DNA from 3 places in the Paenibacillus sp. FSL R5-0470 genome. Region 1 is predicted to be linked to each of the others. Evidence: predicted binding sites of a transcription regulator. Region 1 holds the regulator's gene; each other region holds the start of a gene.
What was found. Region 1 encodes Rex, which represses fermentation and respiration genes when NADH is low (regulators of the CRP and FNR family bind a similar motif). Its sites were predicted from a motif close to TTGTGAAATATTTCACAA; they were not measured.
Positions count from the first base shown of each region.

Region 2: a site for Rex is predicted at 3,233-3,250, ahead of MKY99_RS15485 (cytochrome ubiquinol oxidase subunit I). Genes of this name have one in related genera too.
Region 3: a site for Rex is predicted at 3,273-3,290, ahead of adhE (bifunctional acetaldehyde-CoA/alcohol dehydrogenase). Genes of this name have one in related genera too.

Region 1 covers NZ_CP150238.1:4,709,015-4,716,771, forward strand. Annotated here, with positions in the region: gene MKY99_RS20815 (DUF5590 domain-containing protein) at 1-96, opposite strand, end outside; gene MKY99_RS20820 (amidohydrolase) at 266-1,567, opposite strand; gene MKY99_RS20825 (redox-sensing transcriptional repressor Rex) at 1,554-2,207, opposite strand; gene dinG (ATP-dependent DNA helicase DinG) at 2,339-5,200, opposite strand; gene MKY99_RS20835 (hypothetical protein) at 5,337-5,978, opposite strand; gene panD (aspartate 1-decarboxylase) at 6,090-6,473, opposite strand; gene panC (pantoate--beta-alanine ligase) at 6,466-7,356, opposite strand; gene panB (3-methyl-2-oxobutanoate hydroxymethyltransferase) at 7,358-7,757, opposite strand, start outside.
Region 2 covers NZ_CP150238.1:3,538,283-3,546,039, forward strand. Annotated here, with positions in the region: gene MKY99_RS15470 (TetR/AcrR family transcriptional regulator) at 1-19, opposite strand, end outside; gene MKY99_RS15475 (hypothetical protein) at 114-1,961, shown strand; gene MKY99_RS15480 (GNAT family N-acetyltransferase) at 2,023-2,874, shown strand; gene MKY99_RS15485 (cytochrome ubiquinol oxidase subunit I) at 3,415-4,779, shown strand; gene MKY99_RS15490 (cytochrome d ubiquinol oxidase subunit II) at 4,776-5,792, shown strand; gene cydD (thiol reductant ABC exporter subunit CydD) at 5,861-7,693, shown strand; gene cydC (thiol reductant ABC exporter subunit CydC) at 7,690-7,757, shown strand, end outside.
Region 3 covers NZ_CP150238.1:4,975,800-4,983,556, reverse strand. Annotated here, with positions in the region: gene MKY99_RS22120 (sugar ABC transporter permease) at 1-493, shown strand, start outside; gene MKY99_RS22115 (carbohydrate ABC transporter permease) at 495-1,367, shown strand; gene MKY99_RS22110 (extracellular solute-binding protein) at 1,500-2,963, shown strand; gene adhE (bifunctional acetaldehyde-CoA/alcohol dehydrogenase) at 3,365-5,986, shown strand; gene pflB (formate C-acetyltransferase) at 6,239-7,757, shown strand, end outside.

The DNA.
Region 1 (7,757 bases):
ATCTTTCATAATATAAGCATAGAACTGGATAAGTCCAAACAGAAGGAGCAGAATCAGAACTGACCCCAGGAGGATCCATTTTTTCCTTTTCTTCAAGGTACAGCTCCCTTTCTAGTAATATATCTTTTTTGATTATATAACACACCTGTGTGTTTATCCAAAGTTTCATATCCAATTCAATGATCTAATTATCAGAAACACAAAAGGCTGTAACTTTGCAATCGCAGAAAGTCACAGCCTTTCAGTTATTCGTTATGATCTTAGACTACCGTTTAAGCAGTCCATCAAATGATTCTTGCGCCTTACGACGGATTGCTTCCTCATCTAGCGTTACACATTCTCCATGTTTTACAACCTGTTTACCATTCACCCATACATGTTCAACATCCTTGGCACTGGCAGAGTATACAGCATGAGACAACAGATCTGTGTGTGGTAGCAAATGCGGCTGGTCTATATCAATCGCGATAAAGTCCGCTTTCATGCCAACAGCGAGTCTACCCACATCATTTAAAAAGATAGACTTTGCGCCATACTCTGTAGCTATACGCAGCGCTTCCGGAGCTGGAACAGCCGTCGGATCACCACTTACACCTTTATGGATGAGGGCTGCAAGACGCATCTCTTCAAACATATCCAGGTTATTATTGCTTGCCGCACCATCTGTACCCAGTGATACCTTCACACCAGCCTTTAGAAGATCCGTAACCCGAGCCACTCCACTAGCCAGTTTCAGATTACTTCCTGGGTTATGAGACACGCCTACATCATGACGAGCCAGTATCTCGATCTCTTCATCATTCAAATGAACGCCATGTGCAACAATAGACGGACGTGTGAACATTCCAAGCTTCTCTAAATGCGCTACAGGCCGAAGTCCGTAATCCACCACATTCTGCTCCACTTCGCGTTTGGTCTCGGACATATGGGTATGCATCGGTAAATCCAAATCATGTGCCGCTTGAACAAACTTAACAAAGAAGTCCGGTGGGCAAGTATATGGGGCGTGTGGCGAGATCATCGTCGTAATTCTACCATCAGCCTTACCATGCCAATTTCGTGCAAAAGAAATCGCTTCCGCAAGCTTGTGATTTTGTACTTCCTCTGGGCATAATCCGATTACGCCTCTCATCAGTACAGAACGAATGCCTGATAATTCGACTACCTCTGCTACTCGATCCATATGATCATACATATCCAAGAAGGTTGTAGTACCACCTTTTAGCATTTCCAGTACCGACAAGGAGGTTCCCCAGTATACATCTTCTCCAGTGAATTTCGCTTCCATCGGCCACATCTTCTCTTGAAGCCACACCTGAAGTGCTAAATCATCTCCATAACCACGAAGCAATGACATTGCCGCATGGCCATGTGTGTTTACCAGACCTGGCATAAACAGCAGACGACTGCCATCAACAACTTGCACATCATCTTCCATTAAAGGCTCTTCTTTTCCTATGTAAGTGATCAAATCATCTTCAATAGTCATATATCCATTCAGAACCGGCTCATCCGTTCCCGGAATAAGAAAACGCCCGCCCTTAATAATCGTTTTACTGCTCTTCATTTCCGGTTTCTTCCTTTCCGTCTTTCAAATAATAAGCAAGGCTTTGCAAATCCGTTGTAAAATCGGCAGCATGAACCCGGATATTCGATGGTGTTTTTAGAATCACTGGTGCAAAATTCAAAATCGCCTCAATGCCAGACTCAATGAGAATATCTGCTACATTCTGCGCTTCTGAATCAGGCACAGTAATGATCCCAATTCGAATACCTTGCTCACGAACCGTCTGACCAAGCTCCTCCATCGGTTGAACGGTAAGAGAGTTGATTTTCCGCCCTACCTTAGGTGCATAGGAGTCAAATATAGCGGTAATCTTCATAGTATCTTTCAGATAAGCATTGTAATTAGATAATGCATGTCCAAGGTTACCGGCACCTACTAAAGCCACATTCAATTGTTGATCCAGCTTCAGAATATGACGGATTTTTTCAATAAGATAAGTTACGTCATACCCGATACCTTTTCTACCAAAATCTCCAAAATAAGCTAAATCTTTACGAATTTGAGCAGGATTCAAATCAAGTTTTTGTCCTAGTTCTTGTGAGGAAACGGTTAATATTTCACGTTTCTGGAGATCATTCAAGAAACGCAAGTACACAGGAAGTCTGCGAACAACGGCTTCTGATATTTTATCCGATTTCATAATTTACCTCCTAATTTAAGTGATATTCTGTTCAAATCCTATCGAAATATCTGCACCTCGTCTCAAGGAAGAGCGGTATTCTTATACCGCCCTTCCTTGTAGAGAGATTAATAAGATCGATGACGTTCTTTTCAAGAAACGCCTCCGTCTTCCAACCACTCCGCTATACGAGGAACCATTTGATCCGTAAGCATATGCTCCATTTTCGGGCCAGGCAACGAATAGAGGAAATACTTCCCATAGTGAGATTCGATCACCCTTGTGTCATACACAATAACAATACCCCGATCTTGCGCTGTCCGTACCAGCCTCCCAAATCCTTGCTTGAAGCGAATAACCGCCTGAGGAACAGACAACTTCATGAACGGATTCTTTTTCTGGGCTTGTAATAACTCAGACTTCGCTTCCGCTAGGGGGTGGTTTGGCGGTTGAAATGGGAGTCTCACGATGGCCAAGCATGTTAATGCTTCACCTGGAATATCTACACCCTCCCAAAAGCTGCTTGTTCCTAACAGTACAGAAGCTGCACTGTCCTGAAAACGGCGGATCAGCTTGCTACGGCTGCCCCCCTCCACGCCTTGACCTAACACCGTGATCTCTTGTGAGGCTAGAGCCTCTTTCAGAGGATCGTAAACCTGGCGTAGCATCTTGTAAGAAGTAAACAGGACAAGCATCCGCCCACGTGTTGTAATAGCTGCTTCTGCTAGTGACTGTACGAGTGTATCGACAAATCGGGCATCGCCTACACTCCCCTTCACACTTGGGAAATCCCGCGGAATAACTAACAGCGCCTGCTCCCGATACTTAAAGGGAGAAGGCAGGAGTGATGTCATCAGACGCCCCTCTTCCGCAGCTTCATTAAGTCCGAGATTATCAATCATAAACTGGAAAGATTTATCCACAGAGAGTGTCGCCGAAGTTAGTACGATACTTTTCTTCTTGTCGAAAAACAGCTCCTTAAGCTGAGTACTAACATCAACAGGAACGGCATACAGCTGTAGCGATTTACTGCGATAATTTCCATTCGCCTCCAGCCAATATACTACATTCTCATCATTTAATCCCATAAAAAACCGTACTTGCTCACGTATAGAAGCTAAATCCTTAAATAAGCCGCTAATATCGGTAACTAGGCTATCTGAGGAAGATTGACCTTCTTGATCTCGCATCTCATTAAGCATTTTATCACCTTTACGGATAATTTCGCTTAATGTCAGATTCATAGTATTCTCTAAAGCAACCAATTCATCCCAATCTTTCGGTTTACGGGTAGGAAGTAGCCGCATGACTAACTGGCCGGCTTCTCCCGCCGCTGCATCGCTGCGTTCCGGCAAGAGGCTGAATAGTTTATCACTAAGCAGATCCCAGGTTTCTTTTACGGTAAGAAGGTCCGGATAGATTCTATCGATCACTCCGCTCCATTCAGAAGCTTCCTCACTGCCTGATGACTGAAGCATTTGGCGAAGTGTAGGAAGTTGGCCATTTCGACTATCCTTATAAAGACGCGATAGTGTATGTGCCACCGTGAAATGCTTCATATGCATGCCTAAATGCTTGCCAGCCACGTCCTCCAGATGATGGGCCTCATCTATTACAAGATGTTCATAAGCCGGAAGTAGTTGATGCCCAGCCTTAACATCTGCGAAAAGCTTAGAGTGGTTCGTAATGACCACGTCTGCAATACCAGCTTCATGCTTAGCCCGATGATAATAACACTTACGGAACCAAGGACACGAGCGACCCAGACAAGAATCGGTATCGCTTGCCACCGTCTCCCAAAAATCTCCGCCACGTCCACTTAGATTGAGCTCTTCGTCATCTCCTGATTCACTTTGTGTCAGCCAAACGATCATCTGAGCCGCAGTAAGCGCATCTTCCCTCGGACTTATAAAGTCTTTTTTATTAATTTTATGTTCGAACTTACGAAGACACAAATAATGCCCTCTGCCCTTAAAAATTGCAGCTTTAAATGGAAAAGGAACTACCTGCGTTAACAAAGGAATATCACGCTCACGCAATTGATCCTGCAGATTAATAGTATGAGTGCTGACCATGACTTTTTCATTAGTTCGTACGCTTTGGTATATGGCAGGCAATAAATAACCAAGGGATTTACCGGTTCCTGTCCCTGCTTCGATCAATAGATGCTTGTCTTCGGCAAGTGCCGTCATCACCTCATTGATCATAATATCCTGAGCTTCTCGGCTTTCATACTGTGGCAAAGTTTCTTTAAGTCGTTTCGTTACTTCATCCATATAATCTGTAAAAGATAAATTGTGTAGTGGATTCTCAGCATGCTCGTCTCGAGGTGGAGCTAATTCATTCCAGTCTCCTACAGCAAGCGCTAATTGACGATAGAAAGTCAGATCACCTTCGGGCTGAAGCGTCTCCGCTTCCCGTTCACGCAGCAGACCATCAAAATACCAACCCAGATCACTATCCTCTTCCGTAAACAGCTCACAGAGTCTCTGAATCGTCAGCAGAGGCAAATCGTAGAGCTCCTCCAGACATTTCAGCAATACAAGAGCAGTTGCGAGTGCATCACTGTCTGCCTGATGCGGACGATCATGCGTCACTCCAAAATGTGCACTAACTGATCCTAGTTGATAGGATGTGAGGGAAGGAAAGCAGATTTTCAGAAAATCAATCGTATCTAAAATCCGCCCTTGAAATGGTAAATACCCACATCGGTCTAAAGCATTTTGCAAAAAATGGAAGTCAAATGCGACATTATGCCCTACAAGCACAACATCATCCAAGAGTGGGACAAGCTCCATCATCATCTCATCCAGCTCAGGTGCATCCTTTACATCATCGTCGGTAATCCCCGTTAGACCAGTTATAAAAGGAGGTATCGGCGTTCCGGGCTTGACGTAGGAACCATATACCCGGGAGATGGACCGGTCTTCTTCTATAATTGCAAGGCCAACCTGGATAATTTCACCCACGGATTGGGTTCCCGTTGTTTCAAAATCAAGCACGGCAAATTTCATTATAATTCTATTCCCTTTCAATTGAGACTCTTAATCAGCATAACAGAAGTTGCGAAAAAAGGCGATGCACACCACTGGTTCAGGGGATGCATCGCTTGAATGAAAATGCGGAATAATAAACCGTAAACGTAATAATTTACAATAATGAAACAAGCTGATTTCCGAAATGAAGCTTACCTCCTCGGCGGCGGCAAACCTCCAAATTAACGGTTGGTTCAGGAAGTGCCGGGTCAAGTTGCAAAGAAAGGCCAAACAGCTCCTGCGCTTCATTGAACCGTTCTTGAGAGGCCCTGATGCAACCTAAAGCGTTATAAACCATTGCCTTCAGCTTGGTTTCCCGTATCAAACCGAGCATATGGTTCAGATGACTCCAAGCAGCTTCCCCCTCCCCTTCCTGCAGGTAAGAGATGGCTAAATATAATCGAGCAGCCAAGCTATCCGGATATTGCACAATAACTTCCTTAAACTGTTCAATACATTTCCCATACATCAGCAGCTTATAATACCCTTGACCTCTAACAAAAGTATCCATGCACAGCTCGGGTGCTTCCTGCTCTGGCACTTCCTCTTCAACCACAGTCGTAAAATCTACACTTTCACGAAAGTGACTTAGCTTCTCTGCAAAGGCCAGCCATTCATCCATCACTTTATCACTAAGTCGATGCAGCATATTATAATTGCATAAAAGCTCATTCCGGCGGGCACCCTCCGCTGTAGGGTAATCTGTAACGATCTCCTGAAGCACCTTGTTCATTTCAGCAAACAAATGTTGAAACATGGGCTATCCCCCCTTACTGAAGATGAAATCAGTTCAGCTTGCCTGACTTCATTTTCTGCGAGAACGGGGTCTTTCATCCCTGCCATTCATTACATGGCGTAAGTCCATAAATTAAGCGATTGTAGCATGCAATTCATGATCAGCCAGCTTCAATGGTCTGTTGTTCTCATCCACGAATACCACCGTTGGTTTATGCGATTCCAGTTCTTCCGAAGACAGCATCGCATACGAAATAATAATTACTGTATCTCCCGGTTGAACAAGACGTGCAGCTGCACCATTTAGGCAGATCACACCACTGCCGCGAGGCCCTGGAATAACATAGGTTTCTAACCGTGAACCATTATTGTTGTCCACGATCTGCACTTTTTCATTTTCAAGAATATCTGCCGCTTCCATTAAGTTCTCATCAATGGTAATACTTCCCACATAATTCAAATTGGCTTCTGTCACCGTCGCGCGGTGAATTTTGGATTTCATCATATGTCTAAACAAGAGCGGCAACCTCCTTTGGAATAAATACATTATTGTCAATTAATCGCGTTCTGCCAAACTTCACGGCAAGCGCTATAATAATCTCCCCATTTACATCCGTTAATAAAACTTCGTTCTCTAAGCCTTCCAGATTAGGGAAAGTCAGTATTTCCGCATAATCAATGACCGCCAAAGGAGAGTTGGAAATAACCGAGGTCAACAATTCCCGCACTTCAGCAACGGTTGTTACTTTTCCTTCTTCAATGGACTGACGTGCTTCACGCAAGGAACGAGATAACACCAGTGCTTGAGAACGTTCCTCTGGAGATAAGAATACGTTACGCGAGCTAAGTGCAAGTCCATCTCCTTCACGAACGATAGGGCAAGGTACAATTTCAACATTCATATTCAAATCAGATACCATTCTGCGGAGCACAGCTACTTGCTGAGCATCCTTTAGCCCGAAGAAAGCATAATCTGGCTGCACGATATTGAATAGTTTATTAACAACTGTTGTTACGCCATTAAAATGCCCTGGACGCGAAGCCCCACAAAGTCGAGTGGTAAGCTCTGATACCGAGACAGTAGTCCGGGTAGGCTGCGGATACATTTCTTCCACACTGGGGATAAATACAATATCGACACCTTCGCGTTCCGCAAGCTCCAAATCACGCTCTTCATCGCGCGGATAGGAATCATAATCCTCATTCGGTCCGAACTGCAGCGGGTTCACAAATATGCTCATAACGACCGTGTTACTCATTTCTCCTGCCCGCCGAAGCAGACTGGCATGTCCTTCATGCAGGTATCCCATGGTTGGAACAAACCCAATCGGGGTATGCCCACCTTGTCTCATATATTCCAAAGCTTCGCGCAGTTGCTTAATGCTTCTGACGACTCTCATCTTATTCCCCATCCTTTCCGGCACCGCCGTATAAAGATTCCAGAACGGTTTCATCTGCTTTAAAAACATGACCTTCATCTGGGTACGAGCGATTCTTCACTTCTTGCACATATTGGCTGATACCCTCACGAATCAGGCTACCCACATCCGCGTAGGTTTTGACAAAACGTTTCTCACGGTAGGGTGAGGCATAACGCAACAAATCATGGAAAACCAATACCTGTCCATCACAATAACGACCTGCACCAATCCCAATGGTCGGAATGCTCAGTGCCTCAGAAATTGCTTGTGCCACTTCTTCTGTCACCAGCTCCAGTACCACTGCAAAAGCACCTGCTGCTTCAAGGGCCTTAGCTTCATCCATCAGACGTTTTGCATCTTTGGCGTCCTTACCTTGAATG
Region 2 (7,757 bases), 1.2 Mb from region 1:
TGTACATTCTGGTGTTCATTTTATTGTTTTACATGAGTCTTTTCAATATGCTAAAACCATAAGGCATTACAAATGTAATGTCAAAATAGGAGTAGATACAATAGGAGGGCGTCATGTTAGAGAACTTATATAGACGATTGTCAGCGGGGCTGCTTTTGATCCTAGCACTTTGTGCTACGGTATTTATTGGTAAAGAAACGGTAATCTCGACAGTGACCATTATCCTTTTGTTAGCGGAATTAGGCATCTCCTTTTTACTTTTAAAGAAGCGTGAGAAGTTACATGTAGTGTTAATTAGTGCGATGGTGGGAGAAGGGTTGTTCTTACTAACAAGAGAGTTTTGGCTGCTTGCGCTTTCTATCTTGCTGCTGATCGTAGCGGGCATATGGAGAGGACTCTTTGGACACAAGGTGCGCAGTAGAGTCACTCCATTGATAGTGGTTCGTAAAGTGTTAATCAGCATTGCTGCTCTTATCGTTACTGTACTTTGTGGTATTGGAATCTATGCAAAACCTATTACAATACCTGTGGCATTACCAACTGATGCGGCTGTGATGATCGATGAACGTAAATTGGATTCTGCAGCAGTGATGCTGAAGGATATTGAAGTAATGAATTCTTTTGGAAGCCGTACAACTGGATCTGAGGGTCATAATCAATTTATTTCATGGCTGGAGCAACAGGTAACAGATATGGGGCTGAAAGTTTATCGTGATCACTATACTTTTGACCGATGGGAAGAAAAGAGCAGCTCTTTAATGATTGATCAGCAGTCAACTCATGTCTCTTCAGCTTTTCCTTATTCCGGGGAAACTGACGAAAATGGGGTAACAGGGGAGCTGGTATATACGAAGCGTGGTGAGTATGACCAGGCCAGCGGAAAAATTGCTGTCATTGAAATTGAGAATTTCAGAAATTTCCCAAGTGGGATCGTTATGAACATGCGGGATTCCTCTCCAATGGAAAGCCAAATTGCCCCAAATGAAGGCGATCTAGTCCTCACTACAGCTTTAAAAGAAGCTAAATTGGAGCAAGCGAAGGAAATGGGTGTGAAAGCTGTTGTTGTTGTCTGGAAAGGGGTATCCGACGATAAGGTTGAAAAGCAGTATGTGCCCTTTACTACAGCTTATGCTGGAATTCCTGCGATCTGGGTCAATGAAACGGAAGGGAAAAAGGTGATCAGTGCAGCCCAGGAGCACAAAGAAGGTACGGTTATTTTAGAAGCAGAAATACAAAAAAATGCTCCAACAGAATCCTTTTATGTGAAAATTGACGGAAAAAATAAAGATGAAGCGATTATCATAAATACCCATACGGATGGGATAAATGTGGTGGAGGAAAATGGTGCTGTGGGCATGCTGTCCATGATTCGTTACTTACAGCAGGAGCAGCCGGAACGTACGATGATTTTCGCTTTTGTGACAGGCCATTTTAGATTACCGGATTTCAAAGGATCTTCTCAGGCGACTTCCACTTGGATGGAGGGGCATCGAGAGCTCTGGGATGGCAAGAAAGGCCATATAAAAGCTGTAGCTGGAATTACGGTTGAGCATTTAGGCAGTATGGAGTGGAAGGACGATGATACGGGTCACTATAGACCAACTGGAAAAATAAGTACAGAATATACCTATGCGGGCAATGAAATGATGGCGTCCATATGGCTGAAAGCTATTGAAAAGTCCGACGGCACACGTACTGTATTATTACGTGGACATAACAAGTTTGAGTTTGGAGAGAGTCAGCCTTTATTTGAAGCAGGGATACCGGTGATTGGCTTCATTCCAATGCCCGACTATCTGCTCGTGGATAGTGAAGACAGAGAGATGGGCAAATTTGATGCAAAGCTCATGCATACACAAATTATATCGTTACTGAAAGCGGTCAAGATAGTGGACGGAACGGAGACGACTAAGCTTGGAAAGTCAGATGGGTATTCTTTTTTCTATGGCCGTACTAAATGATGAATTGGAGATTGGCTGATGATGAAGAACTTAGTACCAAAAAAAAGGAGAAAAAAACTACATGTTGATCAAAAGTGTTAAGGATCTTGAATTACAAGAGTTTACAACTTGCTTTAACGAAGCCTTCTCCGATTATGTAATTCCATTTCATGTTTCTTCGGAGTATTTAGCTGATAAATTTGCAGGTGCGGGAGTTAATTATCAGATGTCGTTTGGTGCTTTTGATCAAGAGAAGCTGGTTGCATTTGTTATGCATGGCATCGGGGATCGTAACGGCGAAAGTACTGCATTTAATACTGGTACAGGAGTCGTTCCTTTATATAGAGGGAGACGGCTAGTCGAACAAATTTATCGTCATGCTCTTCCCATCCTTAAAGAAGCTCATATTCAAAAGTGTTTGCTTGAAGTGATTCAAACGAATGATAAAGCTATAAAAGCGTATACCGCCATAGGATTTCAAATTCATAGAGAATTGGCTTGTTTCAAGGGGCGTATTGATGTCACCCTTCCGGACGATCATAGACATACATTCATTACTATGGTTCGACTGGAAGAATTCGATTGGACATCGGTACATTCTTATTGGAATTTTGAACCTTCTTGGGAACAATCTGTTCATGCAATTTTACGAAATCCGCATTTATACGATGTGGTCACGATAAGGGAAGAGAATAAGATTTGTGGATACGCGGTAATAAAATCGGCCAACGGAGCAGTTGTACAGTTCGGTATTTTGCGAGAAGAAAGAAACCAGGGATTTGGGCGTTCCTTATTTCATTGGATGGGAGAGAGACATTCTATCATCACCGTCAATAATGTAGACAAAAGAGATACAAATTCTATACGTTTCCTTCAAAGTGTTGGTCTTGACGTATACATCGAGCAATATGAAATGGAGAAAGATTTGTCATGACGAAGATGACATTAGCTTTAATTCAAAAACACTGATGATTTGAGTCAGTGTTTTTTTTGTTGCAGAAGGGGGTATATATTAGAGGTTAAAATGAGGAAATATTGTTTTTTTCTAACATCGAAGTAGGAGGAGACTTGTGAAATCATATATACGCTATTGAATCAATAGCTCTTTTGGGTTCTTTTTATGTTATTCACTGAGTTGTCAGAAAGATTTGACCCTTTCTTGAACATTTAGGGATTAAGAGATATCTGTGATTGAATTACTTGCAATTTAAGATAAGATGATTTTAATCATTAGGTCACGTTATTAATTTGACTGCTCAGTATCAGGTAAATCAGGCTCGCCAACTCTTGCTTTGTGAAATTTTTCTCTTTTTACATAGCAAAGAACGAGGAACGTCATACTAAAACGAACAGGCAACGATGTCGCTGAGCCCTGCTAAACCTGATATTGAATGCAGCCCCAGAATTAGCCGGCCTAATCATAAGCATCAAGTTATGACGAAAAATGAACAGCGTTTGAAGGGAGCAGTAAAGAATGGCAATTGATACGGTGCTATGGAGCAGGCTGGTGACAGGCTTGACTCTCGGGTTCCACGTTATTTTTGCGACGATTGGCGTCGGTATACCGCTAATGATCGCTATTGCAGAGTTCATCGGGATCCGCAAAAAGGATCCCCATTATACACTTATGGCAAAGAGATGGTCTCGGGGATTTGTCATTTCTGTAGCGGTTGGTGTCGTGACCGGTACAGCCATATCACTACAATTAGCCCTGGTATGGCCGAATTTTATGAAACTGGCTGGGAATGTTATTGCACTTCCGTTATTCATGGAAGTGTTCGCGTTCTTTTTTGAGGCCATCTTCCTGGGCATTTATTTGTATACGTGGGATCGGTTTAAAAATCCGTATATCCATTGGCTGTTGACGATTCCGATTGTCGCCGGGGCAGGCATGTCTGCCGTTTTTATTACGACGGTGAACGGATTCATGAACCAGCCTGGAGGCTTTGTCATGGAAGCGGGCCAATTCACAGCGATTGACCCGGTGCAAGCGATGCTGAATACGGCGACCTTCTCCAAGGTGTTCCATGTATTAAGCTCGGCCTATTTGACAGGAGCTGCCTTGTTAGCCGGGATTGCAGCCTTTGCGATGCTGAGAAAAGGAGTGTCCGCATACCACAAAAAATCCTTGAATCTCATGATGGCGGTCGTTTTGCTGTTCAGCTTGCTGAACACATTAGCTGGTGATGTGTCCGCCAAGTTTTTGGCCGAGCATCAGCCAGAGAAGCTTGCAGCGGCAGAGTGGCATTTTGAGACGGGTAGCGGTGTGGACTTGGTTCTAATGGGATGGCTGAATGCAGAGCATGAAGTGATAGGGGCTCTTCATTTGCCGAAAGTGCTCAGCTTCCTGGCCTTTGGAGACTTTAATGCGGAGGTAACGGGGCTGGAGGAATTCCCCAAGGAAGAATGGCCACCGCTTCTTGTTCACTACCTGTTTGATTTAATGGCTGGAATCGGATTTGCTCTGCTCGCGATTTCGGTCCTGTACTTCCTGTTTGTGTTCTGGAAAAAACGCAATGTGCTTAACAAGTGGATGCTTGGCATCATCGCACTGATCGCACCGCTCGCTTTTCTAGCTGTAGAGCTGGGCTGGTTTTATGCAGAGGTTGGGCGACAGCCGTGGATTATCCGTGGATATATGCGTGTAGAGGAGGCTGCCACGACTTCACCGAATGTAAGAATTATATTCTTCGCCTTATTGCTCTTGTACATCGTACTCGGCAGTATGTGTGTAATCGTGCTAAGACGTTTGTTCAACAATAATCCGGCAGAAGTTGAGATGGAGAAATGGATGAAGGAACATCCTAATCAATCTGTGGAAAAGGGGGGCACTGAATGATGAGTTACGAAATAATTGGCATCTCGGTGCTCTGGCTGTTCTTGTACGGCTATTTAATTATAGCTTCCATTGATTTCGGAGCGGGATTCTTCGCCTTTTATGCCCGTTTGACGAAGCAGGATCATCTCATTAATCGTCTGATTTCCCGATATTTATCACCCGTATGGGAGATTACAAATGTATTTTTTATCTTTTTCTATATTGGCATCGTCGGATTTTTTCCGGACACAGCCTATTATTATGGCTCCGCGCTGCTTGTTCCGGGAAGTATTGCAGTTATTCTTCTTGCGATTCGCGGTTCGTTCTACGCTTTTGAAAATTATGGTTCCAAGAAAAACATAGTATATCTTTTTTTGTACGGAGCTACAGGTCTGCTTATTCCGGCTTCGTTGTCAGTGGCACTTACTTTGTCTGAAGGCGGCTTTATTGTGAAGCAGGCTGAGACGGTTTCTCTGGATTACTGGGCGCTGTTTACCAATCCGTTATCGTGGAGCATCGTTGGACTGGCAATCGTGTCCGTTTTGTTCATAAGCGGCTCATTTCTGACTTTTTACGCATCTCGTGCAGAGGATCATTCCGCGTTGAAGCTGATGCGGAACTACGCCCTGTTTTGGAGCACACCGACGATAATTCTCGCACTGACAGCATTTATCTATTTGGGTCAACACAATGAGCGGCATTTTCAAAATATGATGGATTTATGGTGGCTCTTGGCACTTTCCGTTGCTTTCTTCATGATCGCGATGTGGCTGTTATATAACGGACGCCGTTACGGATTAGCTTTCATATGCATCATGCTGCAATTTTTCTGTGCCTTTTTCGCTTATGGGATTGGGCAATACCCTTATATTCTCGATCCGTATATCACGATTCAGAGCAGTGCAACTTCACCAGCAATGGGCTTAGCGTTAGTTGTTGTGTTTATCGGCGGTCTGTGCCTGTTGATCCCATCCCTTATTCTGGTCTTCAAGCTCTTCCTGTTTGATGCGGATTATGTAAAAGGGAAAAAATAAAGCTAATTGATCCATTACGGCGTGTATGAGGTTTCTCTACAAGCCTATATATAAAGGAGGTGTGATCTGTGCCGAGGAAATCCAGTCTGATTTCTCAACAAATGTCTTCACAAAGAAAAAATATGGCCCTCCTCGCGATCCTTTCGCTCGCGCTTGGTACAGCTATTGTGAGTCAGGCTGGACTGCTTGCTGAAGCAGTCCAACGGATTTTTGTGGAGAGAGCTTCATTTTCATCGGTTATCCTGTTGCTCGGCATTCTTCTGGCTGTTATGGCTGTACGCACATTGTTGTCATATGGAAACGGTAAAGTTGGCTTGCGTATGGCTGCCACTGCCAAGACAAATATGCGCGCAGCCGTGCTGCAAAACTTGACCCATGCTTCCATGCCTTCCACCCTTCGTGGACAGACGGGAGGCAAGGTCAGTATTGCTCTTGATGCTGTGGATGAGGCTGATAGTTATTTCAGTCAGTACATGCCGCGAATGATGGAAGCTGCTATCATCCCGATTCTGATTTTGGTCGTTACATTTATCCAACATGCCAACACAGGTTTCATTCTATTGTTTACAGCTCCTTTTATCCCACTGTTCATGATTTTGGTAGGACTGAAAACGAAGAACAAATCCGAAGAAAAATATGCGCAGCTGGCCGAGTTTTCAGGTACGTTTCTGGATTCTCTTCAAGGGCTGGTGACGTTAAAAATATTTGGACGAGCACACCGTCAGCAACAGAAAATTGAACACAGTAGCCTTAGTTACCGTGATGCCACAATGGGCATTTTGAAGATTGCGTTTACGAATACCTTCATGCTGGAATCGATCGTGATGCTAAGCATTGGCATTGTCGCTCTTGAACTGGCCATCCAATTGCTTGTTTTCAAATCTATGACGTTCCACACCGCCTTTCTCGTGTTGTTGCTCGTTCCCGAGTTTTACAACCTGTTAAAGAATACGGGAACGGCCTTTCACAGTGGCCGGACAAGTATGGGTGCGGTTCGTAAGGTGGAACAGATGCTTGAAGAACCGGCAGGGGAGAGTAGGGACGCGAATAGCATTGAAGGAGCATTAACAACCGTTGGAATCAACGAGATCGACAGCATGGATAGGGTCGACAGGGGAAGCAAATTGGAAATTGGAAATTCCAATGATCTTTCAGTACCGCCATCCATGGAAATAGATCATCTTCAGTTTCAATATGCTCCAGATTTATTCAAGCTTGAGACGGGTCGGATCCAGTTTAAACCGGGAGAACATATTGCGATTGTAGGTAAAAGTGGTTCCGGTAAAACGACTTTGCTCCATCTCATTGCCGGTCTGCTGAAACCAGAATCTGGAACGCTTCTGGTGAATGGAAGACCACTCTCGCAATACGATGAAACCGAATGGTTCGAACATGTTAGCTACATTACACAGCATCCGTATATTTTTGCAGGCACATTTTCTGAAAATATTGCGATTGGTGCTCGTGGGAGCATCTCCAGGGCAGAAATTGAGCGGGCGGGGGAGGAAGCAGGACTCACTGCGCTTACAGCCCAATTGGAGCATGGATTTGATACCTTTGTTGGTGAAGGAGGCAGGGGACTGTCTGGTGGGGAAAAGCAACGGCTTGCCTTGGCACGCGCTTTTTTGAAGCGTCCTGCTATCATTTTGTTTGATGAACCCACAGTTGGACTGGATTTGCACACCGAGCGGGTAATGCAACGCTCCATAGCCAAACTGGCAAAAACGGCTACGATGATTACGGTGGCTCACCGATTATATACGATTCAACAAGCCGACAAGATTTTGTTTATGGACAATGGAGTGTTGGTGGACTCCGGACGGCATGAAGAGCTTCTGGGGCGCCTGCCTCAATATGCCGAGATGATTGATGTAGAGCGGAAAGGGGGGATATCCTCATGAATGAACTGGCCGTTCTGTCAAAGGCGATGATTCAGGAGCGTAAGGATATCATTCTTTCGATTTT
Region 3 (7,757 bases), 270 kb from region 1:
GCTTTATGATCCGGTGGGCCCGATTAATGCGTTACTAGGCACAATGGGTGTGGATCAGGTTGCCTTCTTAACAGATACAAGATGGTCGATGATTTCCCTTGTGTTTATGGAAACATGGCAGCAGTTCGGATCAGGGATGCTAATATACTTAGCTGCTGTACTCAGCATTCCAAGAGATTGGTATGAAGCCGCTGAGATTGATGGAGCAGGTATATGGGCACGTATAAAGTACATCACATTGCCTTCACTGCGTAATTTAATCTTTTTGATGCTGATCCTGCAAATTATTGGTACTTCACAAGGGTATCAGTCACAGATGGCGCTGCTTGATGGCGGTCCAAATAATACTACGCTTACCTATGCGCTGTTGATCGTGAAATATGCATTTACAAGACTCGATTATGGAACAGCTACTGCGCTTGGCATGTTAATGTTCATTGTCCTAGGTGGTTTGGGCATTTTACAGTTCAAGCTTAACAAGGAGGACTACTAAGATGAAGAGCGCAGATAGAGGAATTCTTTCAGAACACGATTTGAAAAAAACAAGTAATAAGATCGTTTATGGTTTGATGTGCGTCGTTATTTTGGTTATGGTTTTTAGCATGCTGTACCCGATTTGTATGACGTTATTCAACGGGTTGAAGTCGAATCAAGAAGTGAATTCATTCCCGCCGCATTTTTTCCCTCAGGAATGGCACTTCAGTAATCTTAAAGATGCGATGAATTACATTGATCTACCCATGTTCCTTAGAAACACCATTTATATCTTTTTAGGGAATATGGTCGTGACGCTTGTCGTATTGGGAATGTCGGCTTTTAGTATTTCTCGTATGAATGTTCCTTACAAAAGAGCTATTTACTTCTTCTTCCTGATGACATTGTTTATTCCGGCGACCAGTTACATGATCCCGAACTTTGTCAATTTGAAAGAGCTCGGATTGCTGAATCAGTATGCGGCCTTCTGGTTGCCAGCGGGAGCGAACACGTTCTACTTTCTATTGTTAAAGAACTTTTTTGACGGGATTCATCCAGAAATCTTTGAAGCAGCACGAATTGATGGGGCCTCTGAGCCGAGAAGCTTTTTCTCCATTGCCGTGCCACTATCCATTCCGATTTTTGCTACATTAGCGATCTTTATCTTTTCTACTGCATGGAATGACTGGTTCTGGCCATCTCTGGTTATGCACAGTGAAGAGAAATATACGCTTGCGACAGCCATTTATAAATACGTTATTAATGTGAAGGCACTCAATACTAATATTAAATTTGCAATCCTGTTTATAGTATCCTTGCCTCCAATCATTGTCTTCTTGATTTTCCAGAAATTCATTATGCGTGGGGTTGCTTTGTCGGCAGTGAAAGGATAAGCAATTATCGACGAATTTAACCATGGATCGTAAACATGCACATGAAAGGAATATAAATGCACCTCGTTTGTAAACGGTTTCTAATTTATGATCGATATGTAAGATAATTATGAATTGAAAAGGGGAGTTTCAATGCGTAAGTACTCTAGCGTTCTACTAAGCGTACTTGTAGCCGGATCGTTGCTATCTGCTTGCAGCGGCAACAATAACGGAAACACAGCGGGGAACAAAGGCGGGGAAGCATCTGCTGCGCCAACAAATGCGGTAACGGATAATACAGCAACCGCTACGGATGCGCCAGTGGATGACATTACTCAAAGAAAAGTGACGATCAAGATTCACTATCCAACACCTGATTTGACTGAAATACGAGCACAGGAAGACGACAAAATCAAACGTTTCCAAGAGGTATATCCGAACGTAGAAATCGTTAAAGACGACTGGCAGTACAATGTAAGTGAAATCGGAATTAAAATGGCTGCGAATGAAGCACCAACCTTCTTTAATACTTTTGCTACAGAAGCTAAATTCCTGGTTGAAAAGGGCTGGGTTGCTGACATCACAGATCTGTGGAACAAATATGAATTTAAAGATCAAATTAACACAGTGCTTCAAAATCAATTTATTATCGACGGCAAAGTTTTCGGAGTAACACAAAAAGGTTATGTAACAACCACTATGATCAACAAAAAAATGCTGGATGAAAAAGGCGTAGCCATTCCACCTATGGATTGGACTTGGGATGATATGCTGAATACGGCTAAAGGTGTAGCTGATGCCAAAAAAGGTATTTCCGGTATTGCTCCAATGGGTAAGGGGAACGAATCAGGTTGGAACTGGACCAACTTCCTGTTTGAAGCTGGCGGAGAGATTCAAAAGATTGAAGGCGGTAAGGTTATAGCTACATTTAATTCCGATGCTGGCGTTAAAGCACTGGATTTCTACAAGAAACTTAGATGGGAAGCTAACGCGATTCCTCAGGACTGGGCACTTGGTTGGGGCGATGCTGTAGGTGCGTTCCAACAAAGTCGTACAGCAATGGTAATGGCCGGATCTGATGGCGTTATCGAGCAAGCGTTGAACCAAGGTGGACTGAAACCTGAGGATGTGCTTACGTATCCTATGCCAGCTATGGAAAAAGGCGGTAAGCACACAGGGGTACTTGGTGGTGACTATCTAGTAATCAATCCAAATGCTACGCCAGATGAACAAGAAATGGCATTCCGCTACATTACTTTTGATTATTTCTCTGACAAAGGTTTGGATGCACTGGATGCAATTCTTCAACAACGGACAACCGATGGCAAATACTTTATCCCGCCGCTCTTAGACTACTACTCAGCTGATTCTGAGTTTGGTAAGAAGACCAAAGCGGTTTATGACAAGTACACAAATGTATACCAATATAGCCCTGACATTATGGGACTTTTGGATGGTAAACCTGAAGCTCAATACAACACACAGGACTATTACGCAACCATGTCCAATGTTATTCAAGAGCTGTTCTCCAAAAAAGGAACGGATTCCAAGAGCCAGTTAGAAGCAGCAGCTAAAACAGTGCAAGAGAAATTCTTTGATACGATTAAAGCGGAATAGTTTAATGCAAAAACCGGCTCCTTTGGGGCCGGTTTTTTTGTTGTGAAGATTTATAAATTTATAAATCTTCAGAAATAGTGATAATCAATTGGAAATTATGACGGTGTAGAAAAATCGTAATTGACTGTGATGAAGAGTATACATTTTTGTGCACTGATTTTAGATATATGGAATAAAAAGGAACTAAAATTTTGCTTATTAAAGTATAATTCTAAGATTTAAAGGGTTTTATAGCACATAATATGGTAAAAAGACTATAATATGATCGAATGAAAGCGCTTTGAAAACAAATCAAAAAAACTTTATACTTTGTGAAAGATTTCACTATACAAGGTGGAAATCATGTGATAAGATAAATGTGTAGAGAAAAACAACTAAAAATTGACAGGAGGACGAGGGAGATGGCAGTTAAGAACGAAGTCGCCGCCCAAGTTAAACAAGTTACCGCTGAAGAGTATATTCAGAATTTAGTGGATAAAGCAAAAAAAGCGCATGAGGCGTTCATGGCGCTAGACCAAGAGCAAGTTGACACAATCGTTCATGCAATGGCGTTGGCTGGACTCGACAAACATATGTACCTCGCAAAATTGGCCGTAGAAGAAACTGGACGCGGCGTATACGAAGACAAAATTACGAAGAACATCTTCTCAACTGAATATATCTGGCACGGAATTAAATACGATAAAACAGTAGGCGTTATTGAAGACAACGCTTATGATAGCTTCCAAAAAATTGCTGAACCCGTCGGAATTGTTATGGGTATCACACCGGTAACCAACCCTACATCCACCACGATGTTTAAAGCGTTGATTTCGATTAAGACACGGAACCCTATTATATTCGGTTTCCACCCATCTGCGCAAGAGTGTAGTGCAGCTGCTGCAAAAATTCTTCATGATGCTGCCGTGAAAGCTGGCGCTCCTGAGAACTGTATCCAATGGATTGAAATGCCAACAATGGACAAGACAAACGCATTGATGAACAACCCAGACGTTGCTCTTATCTTGGCAACTGGTGGTTCTGCAATGGTAAAAGCAGCTTACAGCTGTGGTAAACCAGCACTTGGCGTAGGCCCTGGTAACGTACCTGCTTTTATTGAAAAGAGCGCGGATATTGATCAAGCCGTAACGGACATCATTCTTTCTAAAACATTTGATAATGGTATGATCTGTGCTTCCGAGCAAGCTGTTATTATCGAAGAACCAATCTTCGATCAAGTGAAGAAAAAGATGATTGCTAATGGCTGCTACTTTGTGAATAAAGAAGAAGCTGCCAAACTGACTAGTGGAGCAATGAACGTAGATAAATGTGCGGTTAACCCAGCAATCGTAGGTCAATCCGCAGTGAAGATTGCTGAAATGTGTGGCATTCAAGTCCCTGCCGGCACAAAGATTCTGGTAGCAGAACTTGAAGGTGTAGGCACTAAATATCCACTTTCCGCTGAAAAATTAAGCCCGGTTCTTGCTTGCTACAAAGTTAAGAATGCAGATCAAGGTATCGAACGCGCAGCTCAAATTGTTGAATTTGGTGGTATGGGACATAGCTCGGCTATCCACTCCAACAATGAAGAAGTAATCATGAAGTTCTCTAACCGTCTGCAAACAGGACGTATTCTCGTTAACTCGCCTTCCACACATGGTGCGATCGGCGATATCTACAACACTAATATCCCTTCGTTGACTCTGGGCTGCGGATCTTATGGACGTAACTCCGTGTCGCAAAACGTTACAGCAATCAATTTGATCAACGTGAAAAGGGTGAATCGTCGTACCGTGAATATGCAATGGTTTAAAGTACCTGACAAGATCTATTTCGAAAAAGGCGCTACTCAGTACCTGACCAAAATGCCTGATATCACACGTGTCGCAATTATCACTGACCCAATGATGGTTAAGCTTGGATATGTTGAAAGAGTTGAACATTACCTGCGTCAACGTCAAACTCCTGTAGCTATCGAAGTGTTCTCTGAAGTTGAACCAGATCCATCGACAACTACAGTTGAAAAAGGTACTGCAATGATGAACAGATTCCAACCGGACTGCATTATCGCACTTGGCGGCGGTTCCCCAATGGATGCTGCAAAAGGAATGTGGTTATTCTATGAACATCCAGACGCAGACTTTAATGGTCTGAAACAAAAATTCATGGATATCCGTAAACGGGTATATAAATTCCCTAAACTTGGTAACAAAGCTAAATTTGTAGCTATTCCAACTACTTCGGGTACAGGTTCGGAAGTAACATCTTTCGCAGTTATTACCGATAAAACAACTGAACAGCACACTAAATATCCTTTGGCTGACTACGAGTTAACTCCAGATGTAGCTATCATTGATCCAGAGTTCGTATACAGCTTGCCAAAAACTGCTGTTGCTGATACAGGTATGGACGTATTGACACATGCTATCGAAGCTTATGTATCAGTTATGGCGAGTGACTACACTGATGGTCTAGCTATTAAAGCCATCCAACTGGTATTCCAATACCTTGAAAAATCGGCGCTGGAAGGCGACAGAGTAGCACGTGAGAAAATGCATAACGCATCAACACTTGCTGGTATGGCCTTTGCCAATGCATTCTTGGGTATTAACCACAGTTTGGCACATAAATGGGGTGGACAGTACCACACTGCTCACGGTCGTACTAACGCGATCCTTATGCCACACGTTATCCGCTACAATGCTAAAAAACCTACGAAGTTCGCTTCGTTCCCTAAATATTCGCACTTCGTAGCTGATGAGCGTTATGCTGAAATTGCCCGTATTCTGGGATTGCCAGCTCGCACAACTGAAGAAGGTGTAACTAGCCTGATCAATGCTATTCGCGATATGAATAAAAAATTGGGCATCGAAGAATCGTTCCAACAACTGGGCTTTGATCCTAAGGACTTCGAATCCCGCGTAGATTACTTGGCTGACCGTGCGTTTGAAGATCAATGTACAACTGCCAATCCTAAGCTGCCACTGGTTTCTGAGCTTGCTGATGTATACCGTAATGCGTTCTACGGAAGATTTGATAATTAATAAATGGTTAAATAGAGAATAGGATAGTTGTGGACTTAGATAAAGGTGACAAATATCACTCGAAAGGTGATATTTGTCACAGTGTTTTTATAGAAAATAAACTAGAATGTTTATATAAACAACGGTCCCACATATGAAATGTTGATTGTGAAATTTGGAACAACCACATCTTTTGGGGATCACGAGACACGGGATCAACCTTCAAGCCCGCGATCTCTACAAATATAATAAATATAGATGGAGGGATTTAGCATGTCGGTGATTGAAAAAGAAGTAAATGAAGTGAAATCCGGTTGGAGAAGTTTTACAAAAGGTAAATGGTCCAAGAAAGTTGATGTTAACAACTTTATCGCTAGTAACATTAAGCCTTATGAAGGTAACGAAGAGTTCCTCGTAGGTCCTACTAGTAACACAACTGAACTGTGGAAGATTATTTCCCAGCTGAGTAAGGAAGAAAGAGAAAGAGGCGGCGTATGGGATGTTTCCCTAGATACTGTCTCCACAATCACTTCACATGCTCCAGGCTACATTGACAAGGACAAGGAACAAATTGTAGGCGTGCAGACTGACGCTCCTTTCAGACGTTCCATCCAGCCGTTCGGCGGGATCAAGATGATGGTTGATGCTACGAAGGCTTATGGCTTCGAGCTTCCACAAAACATCGTTGACATGTTCACGAACATTCGCAAAACGCATAACCAAGGCGTATTTGATGCATATACACCAGACATGAGAGCAGTGCGTAAATCCGGCGTTATCACAGGTCTTCCTGATGCTTACGGCCGTGGACGTATTATCGGCGACTACCGCCGCATAGCTCTGTACGGTATTGATTTCTTGATTAAAGACAAAAAGCAACAACTAGCTGAGCTTGAAGTTGACTCCATGACAGAAGAAGTAATTCGTTTACGTGAAGAGCTGTCCGAGCAAATTCGTGCACTGGGCGAATTGAAAGAAATGGCAGCTGCTCACGGCATGGATATTTCCAAACCAGCGATGAACTTTAAAGAAGCTACTCAATGGGTATACTTTGGATATCTGGCAGCAGTTAAAGAACAAAATGGTGCAGCGATGTCCCTGGGACGTGTTTCTTCCTTCCTAGACATCTATGCAGAACGCGATATTGAAGAAGGTACTTTGACTGAAGAACAAGTCCAAGAAATTGTCGATCATTTCGTAATGAAACTGCGTATCGTGAAATTCTTGCGTACACCTGACTATAATGACCTGTTCTCTGGAGACCCTACTTGGGTAACTGAATCCATCGGTGGTATGGCTGAAGATGGAACCACTCGTGTTACCAAGAACAGCTTCCGTTTCCTGAACACCCTGTACAACTTGGGTCCAGCTCCGGAACCAAACTTAACTGTACTTTGGTCCGAAAGATTGCCTGAAGGCTTCAAAAAATATTGTGCTAAGGTTTCTATCGAAACTAGTGCAATTCAGTATGAAAACGACGATCTAATGCGTCCATACTGGGGTGAAGATTATGCGATTGCATGCTGCGTATCTCCAATGCGTATCGGTAAACAAATGCAGTTCTTCGGCGCTCGTGCCAACCTGGCAAAAGCTTTACTGTATGCTATTAATGGTGGTAAAGACGAAAAATCCGGAGCACAAGTTGGACCGGAATTCCCAGCTATCACTTCTGAATATCTAGATTATGACGAAGTAATGAAACGCTTCAAACCGATGATGGAGTGGTTGGCTAAGACTTATGTTAACACTTTGAACATCATTCACTATATGCATGACAAATATTCTTACGAAC